Regions from separate parts of the Actinomadura sp. NTSP31 genome, predicted to be linked through region 2. Evidence: predicted binding sites of a transcription regulator. Region 2 holds the regulator's gene; the other holds the start of a gene.
The links. Region 2 encodes HrcA, which represses chaperone genes, less so after heat shock. Its sites were predicted from a motif close to TTGGCACTCTCNNNNNGAGAGTGCCAA; they were not measured.
Positions count from the first base shown of each region.

Region 1: a site for HrcA is predicted at 4,544-4,570, ahead of groL (chaperonin GroEL). Genes of this name have one in related genera too.

Region 1 is NZ_JBGNUT010000008.1:316,938-324,183, forward strand. It holds gene ACA514_RS16850 (cation diffusion facilitator family transporter) at 1-387, shown strand, start outside; SAM riboswitch class I at 499-640, shown strand; gene thrC (threonine synthase) at 657-1,901, shown strand; gene ACA514_RS16860 (MoaD/ThiS family protein) at 1,922-2,200, shown strand; gene ACA514_RS16865 (cold-shock protein) at 2,377-2,577, shown strand; gene ACA514_RS16870 (dihydrofolate reductase family protein) at 2,664-3,209, shown strand; gene ACA514_RS16875 (DUF5958 family protein) at 3,406-3,795, shown strand; gene groL (chaperonin GroEL) at 4,702-6,333, shown strand; gene ACA514_RS16885 (dihydrofolate reductase family protein) at 6,591-7,202, shown strand.
Region 2 is NZ_JBGNUT010000040.1:61,703-68,948, forward strand. It holds gene hemW (radical SAM family heme chaperone HemW) at 1-1,182, shown strand, start outside; gene ACA514_RS42980 (DUF3097 domain-containing protein) at 1,188-2,012, opposite strand; gene hrcA (heat-inducible transcriptional repressor HrcA) at 2,201-3,211, shown strand; gene dnaJ (molecular chaperone DnaJ) at 3,212-4,348, shown strand; gene ACA514_RS42995 (16S rRNA (uracil(1498)-N(3))-methyltransferase) at 4,438-5,169, shown strand; gene ACA514_RS43000 (hypothetical protein) at 5,241-5,948, opposite strand; gene ACA514_RS43005 (SigE family RNA polymerase sigma factor) at 5,945-6,532, opposite strand; gene ACA514_RS43010 (histidine triad nucleotide-binding protein) at 6,830-7,174, shown strand.

The DNA.
Region 1 (7,246 bases), on a different contig from region 2:
TTCTGGGACGGCCTCGCCTCCGTCCTGATCGGCCTGCTCCTCGTCGTCGTCGCGTTCGTGCTCGGCCGCGACAGCATGGGCCTCATCATCGGCCGCGCCGCCGACCCCGCCGCGCAGCGCGAGATCCGCGCCGAGATCGCCGCCGCGCCCGGCGTGACCGGCGTCGACGAGCTGCTCACCATGCACTTCGGCCCGGACGAGCTGCTCGTCGCCGCCCGGGTCAACTTCTCCGACGACATCAGCGCCGACCAGGCCGAGGACGTCGCCGGCGAGATCGACCGGCGGCTCAAGGAGCGCGTCCCGATCGTCCGGCACGTCTTCCTCGACCCCACCCAGCGCAGGCCCGGAGGCGCCCCCGCCGCGGACGCCGCGGGCGAGCCGGCGTGATCAAGACCACCTCCGGGTAACGTCTCACTGGCCGGACCCGCCTGTCTGCCATCCGGTCACGTCATGTAAAGTTCGCATACGAGTTCAAACGGCTCGACCACAACTGAATACCGCTCATCCAGAGGGGTGGAGGGACCGGCCCTGCGAAGCCCCGGCAACCACCCGGCTGACGCGCGCTCGCGATCCTGCGAGGCCGGCCGGGAGATGGTGCCAACTCCGGCCTGCGACCAAGGTGGCGCAGGAAAGATGGGGAGAAAGGCCTCGCCCTCATGGCACTCACGTCTGCCACAGACCTCGGACCCGCTACCGCCCTCGTCTGCCGCGAATGCGGCTCCCAGCGCGATCTCGGCCCGTTCTACGCGTGCGAAGAATGTTTCGGCCCGCTGGAGATCGCCTACGACTTCGGCGGGATCACCCGGGCCGGCATCGAGTCCGGCCCCCGCAACATCTGGCGCTACCGCGGGCTGCTGCCCGTGCCGTCGACCGTCGCCGACACCCCCAACACCGAGCCCGGCCTGACCCGGCTCGTCCGCGCCGACAACCTCGCCGAGAGCCTCGGCCTGCAGCGCCTGTGGGTGAAGGACGACAGCGGCAACCCGACCCACTCGTTCAAGGACCGCGTCGTCGCGGTCGCGCTCGCCGCCGCCCGCGAACTCGGCTTCAAGGTGCTGGCCTGCCCGTCCACCGGCAACCTCGCCAACGCGGTCGCCGCCGCCGCGGCCCGCGCCGGGATCCGCAGCGCGGTGTTCGTGCCGTCGAACCTCGAGTCGCAGAAGATCATCACGACGGCCGTGTACGGCGGGACGTTCGTCACCGTGGACGGCAACTACGACGACGTGAACCGGCTCGCGTCCGAGATCGCGGGCGAGCAGGAGGACTGGGCGTTCGTCAACGTCAACGTCCGCCCGTACTACGCCGAGGGCTCCAAGACGCTCGGCTACGAGATCGCCGAGCAGCTCGGCTGGCGGCTGCCCGACCAGATCGTGGTCCCGGTCGCGTCCGGCTCCCAGCTCACCAAGATCGACAAGGCGTTCCAGGAGCTGATCAAGCTCGGCCTGGTCGAGGACAAGCCGTACCGCGTGTTCGGCGCGCAGGCCGCCGGCTGCGACCCCGTCTCCGCCGCGTTCAAGGCGGGCCACGACGTCGTCCGGCCGGTCAAGCCCGACACCATCGCCAAGTCCCTGGCGATCGGCAACCCCGCCGACGGCCCCTACGTGCTCGACGTGACGCGCCGCACCGGCGGCGCCGTCGAGGACGTCACCGACGCCGAGGTCGTCGAGGGCATCCGCCTCCTCGCCCGCACCGAGGGCATCTTCGGCGAGACCGCTGGCGGCGTCACCGTCGGCTGCCTGCGCAAGCTCGTCGACTCCGGCGCGCTCGACCCGTCCGCCGAGACCGTGATCATCAACTCCGGTGACGGCCTGAAGACGCTGGACGCCGTCGCCCCCGTCGCCAAGCCGAGCGCGAACATCGCCCCGACGCTGGAGGCGTTCCGCGCCGCCGGCCTCGCCTGAGAACGAGAAGGAGCCAGCACATGAGCAGCGTGTCCGTCCGCATCCCGACGATCCTGCGGACCTACACCGGCGGCGAGGCGGAAGTGAAGGCCGAGGGCGACACCCTGCGCGCCGTGGTCGCCGACCTGGAGGCCAGCTACACCGGCATCTCGGCCCGCATCCTCGACGACGCCGGCAAGATCCGCCGGTTCGTCAACGTCTACGTGGGCGACGAGGACGTCCGGTTCGCCGACGGCCTGGACACCGCGACGCCCGCGGGCGCCCAGATCTCGATCATCCCCGCCGTCGCCGGCGGCTGACCGCCACCGGCGAACCGCCCTTCGCCTCCGGGCACCGTCGCGGCCGCCGGGTAGGGTCGACTCCGATCACGCCGAGTCGACCCCGCCCGCGGCGCAGCGCCGCGGAGACGCGGATGATCCGCGGTCCCGCGATGGCAGGGGCGGGGCCGGGGAACGGTCGAGCGGCGGGCTGGCGAATGGCGCAGGGCACGGTCAAGTGGTTCAACGCCGACAAGGGCTACGGCTTCATCGCGGTCGACGGAGGCCGTGACGTCTTCGTCCACCACTCGGCGATCCAGATGGACGGTTACCGCGTCCTCGAACAGGGCGGGCGCGTCGAGTTCGAGATCACCCAGGGCGACCGCGGCCCCCAGGCCGACGCCGTCCGCCCCCTCTGACACCACCCGCGGATCACCGATGAGTTCGCCCGGTCCCGCCGGTCTCAACACGGGACGGCACGGACGGCGACCCTGAGGGAGGTCCTGTGGGCAAGGTGATCGTTTCCACCCAGATGACGGTCGATGGCGTGATCGACCGGATCGACGAGTGGTTCACGCCGGCGGGCGAGCACGAGGATTCCGGCAGCTTCGACCAGCTCTTCGCCGCGGACGCACTCCTCCTCGGCCGCAAGACGTACGAGGGCCTGGCGAGCGTCTGGCCGACCATCACGGACACCCGCGGCTTCGCGGACCGGGTCAACGGCATGCCGAAGTTCGTCATCTCCCGCACTCTGCGGGGACCGCTGGAATGGAACGCCAGCCTCGTCGAAGGCACCCCCGCCGAGGCCATCTCCGAGCTGAAGCAGCGCTATACGGGGAACCTCGTGTCCTACGGCTGCGGCGAACTGGCGCATCACCTGGCCACCCAGGGCCTCGTGGACGAGATCCGGTTCTGGGTCCACCCCGTCGTCCTCGGCCACGGCACGCGTCCGTTCCACTCCCTCGAACCGCCGGTGCACATGACCCTGACGGGCAGCACGACGTACCGTTCGGGAGTCACACTCCTGAGCTACCGCCCGAAGCCCGAATGACAGCCACAAGATCGACGGCACCGCTCGACGACTAGGGCGACGCAGCTCAAAGCCTGTTCAGCAGTAACCCCCACCCGACCAGCGAACGAACGGCCCACCACGCACGAACGGGCCGTCCGTTCCGCGATGGTTCCGCGCTTCGCGATCTGGTTCGATGACCGTGCGAGATCGGGTGCGTGTGGTGAGGTGGGTAGGGATGAACGAGCGTGCGGTCATCCTGAACGAGTTGGCGCAAGGGATATCTCCGATTGCTCAGGGCGTCGAGTGGTTCGACGGTCTGAACGACACTGAGCAGTTCGACGCCTTGCGCGCCCTCGCGGCCTTCTGCCTTCAGGCGCGCGCCACCGTCGACGACGGGCCGGAGAGCATCCGCAGGGCCGGAATCCGCCCCACCTACACTCCAGCGGTGCTGATCACGCGCGGGCGTGTCGGGGAGCAACTAGCAAAGATCATCAACTTGCGGCAGGACGAGCGGGTTAAGGCATTCCGCCTGCTGGTCGCCCTCTTTGCCGTTGCTGATGAACGACGGCGTGAGCGGTGTTGCGCCGATGGGTGCGGCCATGCTTGGCACCACCTCCAGACCTGATCCCGCAAGTGCCTTGGCCAGCGGCGTAGCCGCTGTTCTCCCCCGCCTTCCTCCCCCCGGCCCCGACGAGACCTGCCCGGTGCCGGTCGTCGCTTCTCGGGTGGGTCGGCACCTCTGTACTTCGCGGGGCTGCGGCCGCGTCCCGTTCCGGCCAGTCCTGAACTGGTCGCCATCCTGCGGGCGCACATCGAGCAGTTCGGGACGGCTGAGGACGGTCGGCTGTTCCGCAGCGAGCGCGGGAACCGACTGGCGCCCGTCGGTTACGAAACGGTGTGGCGGCGGGCTCATGAACATGTCCTCACACCTGCCCAGCTCGCTATACCGCTGGCGGAACGGCCGTACGACCTGCGGCACGCGTGCCTGTCGCTGTGGCTGAGCGGTGGGGTTCCGGCGGCGAACGTCGCTGCTCGTGTTGGGCGCTCCATCGCCATGTTGCAGAGCACGTATGCTCACTGCATCGACGGCGATGAGGACATCATGAACCGGCGCATTGATGCAGCGCTGGGGGCTCCTCCTACTCCGGCCGCGGAACGCGCGGAACGGATCGCCACCCCTACCTCCCACGCTCGGGCACGTGTTCCGCGAATACCGGCGCACGAGCGCGCACACCGGATCACATCGGCACATGTCCGGCGGCGAGCCGCGGCCCTCCGACGCAGGTCAGAGCGAGTCCGGGCAGGTCGATGAAGATGACTGCGGCGTGGATGTACGGCGCTTGCACTCGGCAGGGTAGAGTGCTAAAAAACGGTTGGCACTCTGCTGTGGAGAGTGACAGCTTCACAGTCTGGGTCGGGGCGATGAGGCCCCAGTCCGGTGGCGGAATGGCAGCCGCCGGAGCGGGGGCCGTCCGTCGCGGGCGTCGGCTCGATCCTTAAAGCCACCTTGTTCCGGGAGGACTAGGAGCCTATGGCTGCAAAGATGATCGCGTTCGACGAGGAGGCCCGTCGCGGCCTCGAGCGCGGCATGAACCAGCTCGCCGACGCCGTGAAGGTGACCCTTGGTCCCAAGGGCCGCAACGTCGTGCTGGAGAAGAAGTGGGGCGCCCCCACGATCACCAACGACGGCGTATCGATCGCCAAGGAGATCGAGCTCGAGGACGCCTGGGAGAAGATCGGCGCCGAGCTCGTCAAGGAAGTGGCGAAGAAGACCGACGACGTCGCCGGTGACGGCACGACGACGGCGACCGTGCTGGCCCAGGCGCTGGTGCGCGAGGGCCTGCGCAACGTCGCGGCCGGCGCGAACCCGATGTCGCTGAAGCGCGGCATCGAGGCCGCGGTCGAGCGGGTGAGCGAGGAGCTGTCCAAGCTCGCCAAGGACGTGGAGACCAAGGAGCAGATCGCCTCCACGGCGTCCATCTCCGCGGGCGACCCGCAGATCGGCGAGATGATCGCCGAGGCGATGGACAAGGTCGGCAAGGAAGGCGTCATCACGGTCGAGGAGAGCCAGACCTTCGGTCTGGAGCTCGAGCTGACCGAGGGCATGCGCTTCGACAAGGGCTACATCTCGCACTACTTCGTGACCGACCCCGAGCGGATGGAGGCGACCCTCGAGGACCCGTACATCCTGATCGTTCAGGGCAAGGCGTCGGCCAACAAGGACCTGCTCCCCGTCCTCGAGGGCGTCATGCAGTCCGGCAAGCCGCTGCTGATCATCGCGGAGGACGTCGAGGGCGAGGCCCTGGCGACCCTGGTGGTCAACAAGATCCGCGGGATCTTCAAGTCCGTGGCCGTGAAGGCCCCGGGCTTCGGCGACCGCCGCAAGGCCATGCTCGGCGACATCGCCACGCTGACCGGCGGCCAGGTCATCAGCGAGGACGTGGGTCTCAAGCTGGAGAACACCACGACCGACATGCTGGGCCGCGCCCGCAAGGTCGTCATCACCAAGGACGAGACCACCATCGTGGACGGCGCCGGTGACGCCAACGAGATCGCGGGCCGGGTCAACCAGATCCGCACCGAGATCGACAACACCGACTCCGACTACGACCGCGAGAAGCTCCAGGAGCGCCTGGCCAAGCTCGCGGGCGGTGTGGCGGTCATCAAGGCCGGCGCCGCGACGGAGGTCGAGCTCAAGGAGCGCAAGCACCGCATCGAGGACGCCGTCCGCAACGCCAAGGCCGCGGTCGAGGAGGGCATCGTCCCCGGTGGTGGCGTCGCGCTGCTGCAGGCCGGCACCAAGGCGTTCGACAAGCTGGAGCTCGCGGGCGACGAGGCCACCGGTGCCAACATCGTCAAGCGCGCTCTGGAGGAGCCGCTGAAGCAGATCGCCGTGAACGCCGGCCTCGAGGGCGGCGTCGTGGTGGAGAAGGTCCGCAACCTGACCCCGGGTGAGGGCCTGAACGCCGCGACCGGCGAGTACGTCAACATGTTCGACTCCGGGATCCTCGACCCGGCCAAGGTGACCCGGTCCGCGCTGCAGAACGCCTCGTCGATCGCCGCGCTGTTCCTGACCACCGAGGCCGTCATCGCCGAGAAGCCCGAGAAGAACCCGGCCCCGGCGGGCGACCCGTCCGGCGGCATGGGCGGCATGGACTTCTGATCAGGTCCTGAGCCGTACGGTCGTTCCCGGCCGGCCGCGCGTCCTCGCGCGGGCGGCCCGGCGACCCGGTGACGAAAGGGGCGGTTCCCTCGCGGAACCGCCCCTTTTCGTACGCCCAGGGACCGGCGGCCGGTCCCGGTAGGCGCCGCGGGCGGCGGGGACGTCTCCGTGCACTGGAGACGAAATAATGGGTCGAAACCGCTCCAAGAGGAGCGAATCGGAACCCATGGCCGGTCGGCCGGAGAAGGTAGGTCCCTTTGCGCAAGCTCGTCTACTTCGTCGCGAGCACCCTCGACGGCTTCGTCGCCGGCCCCGACGGCGCCGACCCCACCGGACCGGACGGCTTCTGGCCCATCCCGCAGGACTACATCGAGTACCTCGCCGCCGAATACCCCGAGACCCTGCCGGGCCCCGCGAGGCAGGCACTCGGCATCACCGCCGAAGGCGACCGCTTCGACACCGTCGTAGAGGGCCGGCTGTCCTACGAGATCGGGCTGAAGGCGGGCCTCGCCGACGCGTTTCCGCACCTGCGCCACCTGGTGTTCTCGCGAACGCTGCGGCAGAGCCCGGACCCGGCCGTCCAGGTCGTGCAGGACGACCCCGTCGCGGTGGTGCGGGAGCTGAAGCGAGAGGACGGCAAGGACATCTGGATCGTCGGCGGCGGTTCCCTGGCCGGTGCCCTGTATCCCGAGATCGACCGCCTCATCGTCAAGATGGCACCGCTCACCATCGGGACCGGAATCCCGCTCTTCGGTCGCGGAGCCGCCTTCGGCGCGCGCACCTGGCGCCTCACCGACCACGTCGTGATGGGAAGCGGCGCGATGTTCCTGACCTACGACCGCGCCTCCGCCGAGGGCGAACCCGCCTGACCGGCGCGTCCGGCGCAACCCCCTGTGCCCGCCTGCGGCGTCAC
Region 2 (7,246 bases):
CCCGTACCCGCCGACGGAGCGCTGCCCGGCAGCGCCCTGCACGGCCTGGGCACACGGCCGTTCGCGTTCTACGTCCACGTGCCGTTCTGCGTGACGCGCTGCGGATACTGCGACTTCAACACCTACACGGCCACCGAACTCGGTCCGGGCGCGAGCCGCGACTCCTACGCCGACACCGCCATCGCCGAGGTCCGCATGGCGCGCAAGGTGCTCGGCGACGCGGACCTCCCCGTCCAGACGGTCTTCGTAGGCGGCGGTACGCCCACCCTGCTCTCGCCGGACGACCTGGGGCGCGTCCTCGCGGCCATCGACACCGAGTTCGGTCTCGCGCCCGGCGCCGAGGTCACCACCGAGGCCAACCCCGAATCGGTGGACGAGGCGTACGTGGCGAGGTTGCGCGAGGTCGGGTTCACCCGCGTCTCGTACGGCATGCAGAGCGCGCGCGAGCACGTCCTCGCCGTCCTGGAGCGCACCCACACGCCCGGCCGCGTCCCGCAGGTCGTCGAATGGACGCGCAAGGCGGGCTTCGAGCACATCAACCTCGACCTCATCTACGGGACGCCCGGGGAGACCGACGACGACTGGCGCGCGTCCCTGGAGGCCGCCCTCGCATGCGACCCCGACCACGTGTCCGCCTACGCGCTCATAGTCGAAGAGGGCACCCGCCTGGCGGCGCAGGTCCGGCGCGGTGAACTCGCCGCCCCGGACGACGACGCCATGGCCGACCGCTACCTGATCGCCGACGAGCTCCTGAGTGCGCACGGCCTGCACTGGTACGAGATCTCGAACTGGGCCTCGTCCCCCGAGGCCGCCTGCCGCCACAACGTCCTGTACTGGACGGCCGCGGACTGGTGGGGCGTCGGCCCGGGCGCGCACAGCCACGTCGGCGGCACCCGCTGGTGGAACGTCAAGCACCCCGCCGCCTACGCCGCGCGCCTCGCCGAGGGCACCACCCCCGCGCACGCGCGCGAGATCCTCGGCGCCGACGACCGCCGCATCGAGCGGATCATGCTCGAACTCCGCCTCGCCGACGGCTGCCCCGCCGACCTGCTGGACGACGGCGCCGTCCGGCGCGCCATCGCCGACGGCCTCATCGACCCGGCGCCCTACGAGCGGGGCCGCGCCGTCCTCACCCGCCGCGGCCGCCTCCTGGCCGACGCCGTGACCCGCGACCTGACCTGACCTGATCAGGACTGCGCCGGCGCCGTCACGAAGTCGATGAGCTCCTCCACGCGGCCGAGGAGGGCGGGTTCGAGGTCGGTGTAGGCGCCGACGGAGCCGAGGATGCGCTTCCAGGCCGCGCCCGTCTCGCAGTCCCAGCCGAGAGCCTCGACGACGCCCTCCTTCCACGGGACGCCGCGGGGGACGCGGGGCCAGGCGGGGATGCCGACGGCCGCGGGCTTGACGGCCTCCCAGATGTCGATGAACGGGTGGCCGGTCACCAGGACGTGCGGGGACGACACCCGGGCGGCGATCCGGCTCTCCTTGGACCCCGCCACGAGATGGTCGACCAGGACGCCGAGGCGGCGGCCCTCCTCGGGGCCGAACTCCTCGACGATGGCGGGCAGGTCGTCCACGCCCTCCAGGTACTCGACCACGACGCCCTCGACGCGCAGGTCGTGCCCCCAGATCTTCTCGACCAGCTCGGCGTCGTGGACGCCCTCCACGTAGATCCGGCTCTCCTTGGCGACCTGCGCGCGCAGCCCCTGGACCGCGATGGACCCGGACGCCGAGCGGGCCGGGGCGGCCGGCCCCGCGGCCGGCCGGACGAGGGTGACCGGCTTGCCGTCGATCAGGAACCCGGCCTTGGTCAGCGGGAACACCCGGCGCTTGCCGAACCGGTCCTCCAGCGTGACGCCGAACTTGTCGCAGCCGACCACGGCGCCGCAGAAGCCGCTGTCCGGGTCCTCGGCGACCAGCCCCGGCTCCGCCGGGATCTCGGGAATCCGCCCCTTGCGAGGCCTGCGCCAGTCCCCGCCGAGCACGTCGTTTCCGTACTTCTCGCTCCGCACGGCTCCGCACCCTAACGGGAAGGATAAGATCACGCAGCCGCGCGCCCTCGCGAGGGCGTCCGCGGACCCCCGGAACGTCCCCGCCGGGCCGTACACTTGGCACTCGGGAGTACGGAGTGCCAGCAACGCCCAGTCGGCGGTATATCTGGACGTGAGGACCTGTGGAAGGTGCAGAAGGAGGTGACCGGGTGCTTGACGACCGGAAGCTCGCGGTGCTGCGCGCCATAGTCGAGGACTACGTTTCGACGAACGAACCGGTGGGCTCCAAGGCCCTCGTGGACCGGCACAACCTCGGCGTGTCCTCGGCCACCATCCGCAACGACATGGCCGTGCTGGAGGAGCAGGGGTACATCGCCCAGCCGCACACCAGCGCGGGACGCGTCCCCACCGACAAGGGATACCGGCTGTTCGTCGACCGGCTGTCCACGATCAAGCCGCTGTCGATCGCGGAGCGCCGCGCGATCGAGACGTTCCTGTCCGGCGCCTACGACCTCGACGACGTCGTCGGCCGCACCGTCCGGCTGCTGGCGCAGCTGACGCGGCAGGTCGCGGTCGTGCAGTACCCGTCGCTGACCCGCTCGTCGGTGCGGCACGTGGAGCTGGTCCCGGTCGCCGAGGGCCGGCTGCTGCTCGTGCTGATCACCAACACCGGCCGGGTGGAGCAGCGCGTCATCGAGACGGGGGCGATCTCCGAGGAATCGGTGGGGCACCTGCGGGCGTTGCTCAATACGTGCCTGGACGGGCTGGGCTTCGGCGAGGTGCCCTCGGCCGTCGCGGACCTGCCGGACAAGGTGGGCCCGGACGAGCGGCCGGTCGCCGCCGCGGTCCTGTCGGTCCTGCTGGAGACGCTCGTCGAGAACCACGAGGAGAAGATCGTCTTCGCCGGGGCGGCGAACCTGGCCGCGGTCGACTTCTCGCAGAGCCTGCGGGAGGTGCTGGTGGCGCTGGAGGAACAGGTCGTGCTCATGCGGCTGCTCGGCGAGACCGGCGACTCCTCTACTCTTACGGTGCGGATCGGCACCGAGAACCCCGACGAGGGGCTCCGATCGACCTCGGTCGTCGCGGCCGACTACGGCGTCGGCGACCTCACCTTGGCCCGGCTCGGCGTACTCGGGCCGACACGCATGGATTACCCCGGCACGATGGGAGCGGTACGGGCAGTGGCACGCTACGTGGGACAGATCCTGGCGGGGTCGTAAGTGGCCAACGACTACTACGCGACCCTCGGCGTCCGCCGGGACGCCAGCGCCGACGAGGTCAAGAAGGCGTACCGGCGGCTCGCCCGCGAGCTGCACCCGGACGTCAACCCCGACCCGGAGACGCAGGAGAAGTTCAAAGAGATCACCCAGGCCTACGAGGTGCTCTCCGACCCCAAGAAGCGCGAGATGTACGACCTCGGCGCGGACCCGTTCGCGCCGGGCGGCGCGGGCGCGGGGGCCGGCGGCTTCGGCGGCGCCGGGTTCCCGTTCAGCGACATCATGGACGCCTTCTTCGGCACCTCGGCGTCCCGCGGCCCCCGGTCCCGGGCGCGCCGCGGCCGCAACGCGACGCTGCGCGTCGAGCTGGACCTGGCGGAGACCGCGTTCGGCACGACCCGCGAGCTGTCCATCGACACCGCGGTCGCCTGCGCCACCTGCGAGGGGTCGGGCTGCGCTCCCGGCACGCACCCGGAGACCTGCGACACCTGCCACGGCCGCGGCGAGGTCCAGCAGGTGCAGCGCTCCTTCCTCGGCCAGGTCATGACGGCCCGGCCGTGCCCCGCGTGCGGCGGGTTCGGCTCGGTGATCCGGCACCCGTGCACCGAGTGCTCCGGCGACGGCCGGGTCCGCACCCGGCGCACCGTCAAGGTCAAGATCCCGGCGGGCGTGGAGAACGGCATCCACATCCAGCTGGCCGGCGAGGGCGAGGTCGGCCCGGGCGGCGGCCCGCCCGGCGACCTGTTCCTGGAGATCGCCGAGAAGCCGCACCCGATCTTCGAGCGGGAGGGCGACGACCTGCACTGCACGGTCGAGATCCCGATGACCGCCGCCGCGCTCGGCACCAGCGTCACGGTCGAGACCCTGGACGCCGCCGAGGAGATCGACATCAAGCCCGGCACCCAGTCCGGCCAGGTCATCACGCTCTACAACCGGGGCGTGCGGCACCTCAACGAGAGCGGCCGCGGCGACCTGATGATCCACGTGAACGTGGAGACGCCGCACCGGCTCGACGAGGAGCAGGAGGAACTGCTGCGCCGGCTCGCCGCGCTGCGCGGCGAGGAGCGCCCGCCCGGCAAGTTCGCGCCGGGGCAGCGCGGCATGTTCTCGCGTCTGCGGGACGTTTTCAACCAGCACTGAAGAGCCACCGCGACGGCCTACCGCGAGGGCCGCGACGGCGTGCCGCCGGCCCCCGGCGGGCGCGCGGGCGGCGGCCCGGGGGGAGTGGGATGAGTCCGCCGGTGTTCCTCGCCGACCCGGGCCGGCTGCGCGCCGACCGGGTCGTGCTGGACGGCCCCGAGGGCCGGCACGCCGCCGCCGTGCGCCGGCTGCGGCCGGGCGAGCGCGTCGACCTGACCGACGGGGCCGGGCTGCTCGCCGAGTGCGTCGTCGCCGCCGCCGACCGCGCGTCCCTCACCCTGGACGTGCTGGCCCGCCGCGTCGAGCCGGCGCCCGCGCCGCGGCTCGTGGTCGTCCAGGCGCTGCCGAAGGGCGACCGGGGCGAGCTGGCGGTGGAGACCATGACCGAGGCCGGCGTCGACGAGATCGTCCCGTGGGCGGCGGCCCGGTGCGTCACCCGGTGGCGCCCGGAACGGCGGGAAAAGGCGCTCGGACGGTGGCGTGTGACCGCCCGCGAGGCCGCCAAGCAGGCCCGCCGCAGCCGGCTGCCGGAGGTGCCGGACCTCGCGTCCACCGCCGGCGTCGCCGACCTGATCGCCGCCGCGCCGCTCGCGCTCGTCCTGCACGAGGACGCCGAGGAGCGGCTGAGCGCCGTGCGGCCCCCCGCGGACGGCGACATCGTCCTGGTGGTCGGCCCGGAGGGCGGGATCGCCGAGGAGGAGCTCGATCGTTTCGCCGCCGCGGGCGGACGTCCCGTCCGGCTCGGCCCGACCGTCCTGCGCACCTCGACCGCCGGGGTCGCCGCCGCGTCCGTGCTGATGGCCGCCGCCGGCCGCTGGTGACCCGCGGCCGGCCTACCCACTGACCGCCCGGGCCGGACGGTCGGGCGCGCCCGGGCCGGACGGTCGGGCGGTCAGGGCGCGGAGGCGCCGGAACCCTCGTCGGCGGTGGTGGCCGGGGCGGTGCTGGCGGGCGGCGTCGGCTGCTCGGTCGGCTGCTCCGGCGTGGACGGCGGAGGCGTCGTCGGCGTCTGCGTCGGCGTCGGGCTCGTGGTCGGGCTGCCGCTCGGGCACGGCGACGCGGACGCCTTCGCGCCCTGTTTCGAGGAGCCGGACGACGGGGACGCCGTCGCGCCGGTGACCGCCGGCCCGGAGCCGCACGGCGTGGGCCCGGACGAGGTCGACGGGGACGACGACGCCGACGGGCTCGGCGACCCGGACGCGTCCGGCTGCGACGGCTTGGCGGAGCCGGGCACGATCGGGTTGCCCCGGGAGTCGAGGCGGTCGCCGGCGTGGGCGTCGCGGTCGTCGCCCGACGGCCCGTTGCTGCCGACCGAGTGCTGGATCAGGTCGATCGTGTGCGGCGCGGTCACGCCGAGGCCGGCTATCGCCACGGCGGCGGCCACGGCGAGCGCGGGCCGCGCCCAGGTCACGGCGAACCGGTCCAGCCCGTACCAGGCCGTGCCGAACCGCTCCATGCCGAACCAGCGCCGGCGGCGCGGGTCGGCGACGCGGGCCCGGATGCGCTCCAGGCCGTCGTCGGCGGGGGTGACCGAGTCCGCCTCCGCGTGCAGGGCGCGGCGGAGGATCTCGCCGTGCTCGTCGTGGGGGTCGGTGGTCATGAGAACTGCTCCAGGACGTTGCGTAGCGCGGTCATGCCGCGCGCCGTATGACTCTTCACGGCGCCTCGGGAGATCCCCATGGCGTTGGCGATCTCCGCTTCGGACAGATCGGCGTAGTAGCGCAGGACGAGCGCCTCCCGCTGGCGGGCGGGGAGCCGGGAGAGCGCGTCGATCACCGCCGAGCGCTCCAGCTCGCCGATCGCCCCGGCCTCCGCGCTCGGCGCGTCCGGCAGCCCCTTCGGGGCGTACTTCTCGACGACGGCGCGGTGCCGCAGCACCGATCGCGACCGGTTGACCACGGACTGGCGCAGGTACGACAGGGCCTTGTCGGGGTCGCGCAGGCGGCGCCAGCCGCCGTGCATCGCCACGAACGCGTCCTGGACGACCTCTTCGGCCGTCCCGGAGTCGCGCACGAGCATGGCGGCGAGACGCACGAGCGAGCGGTAGTTGGCGCTGTAGAGCGCGGTCACCGCCTGATCGGCGTCCCAGGCGACGGCCACGGCCCCCGCCGTTCCCCTGGCCACGAGGGTCTCGGTCACGTCAGTGGGACGCGCACCCTCGCCGTTGGGTTTACGAAAGGGCATGTTCTTGAGGACCTCGGTCACCTATCCGCCGCCTTCACCGTGCCCCGGCCGCCCATTCGGACGCCCCTCCGGGCCGGCATCGAATCGGGTTTCCCCCACCCGCGCGAGCGCGCGGCAACGCCCTCGGACCGGGGGGTACGCCCTGAGTTGACAACCTTAACCAGTGGCCGGTCGGAATCGGCTCGACAACCGGAGATCGACGCCGAAACCTTAGCGATCTTGGGGCGTCGCGGGCCATCCCCGCGACGGTCTCGATAGGATCTCGGACGCGGCCGGGGCCGCGCGGAGAGGGGAAAGATGACCGACTGCCTGTTCTGCAAGATCGTTTCCGGGGACGTGCCCGCCAAGGTCGTCCGGGACTCCGCGCGCGTGCTGGCGTTCCGCGACATCAACCCGCAGGCGCCCACGCACGTGCTGGTCATCCCCAAGGACCACCACCCGACGGCCGCCGAGCTGGCCGCCGCCGACCCCGCGCTGCTGGCCGAGGTGCTGGGCGAGGCGCACCGGGTCGCGGTGGACGAGGGGATCGACGGCACCGGCTACCGGATCGTCTTCAACACCGGTGCCCAGGCCGGCCAGACCGTGTTCCACGTGCACGCGCACGTGCTCGGCGGGCGTGGCCTGAACTGGCCGCCCGGCTGACCGCCCGGGGCCGGCCGCCGGCCGTCCCGCGGCCGCCGGGGCGCCGCGCGCCCGGCGGGCGCGCCCGAAAAG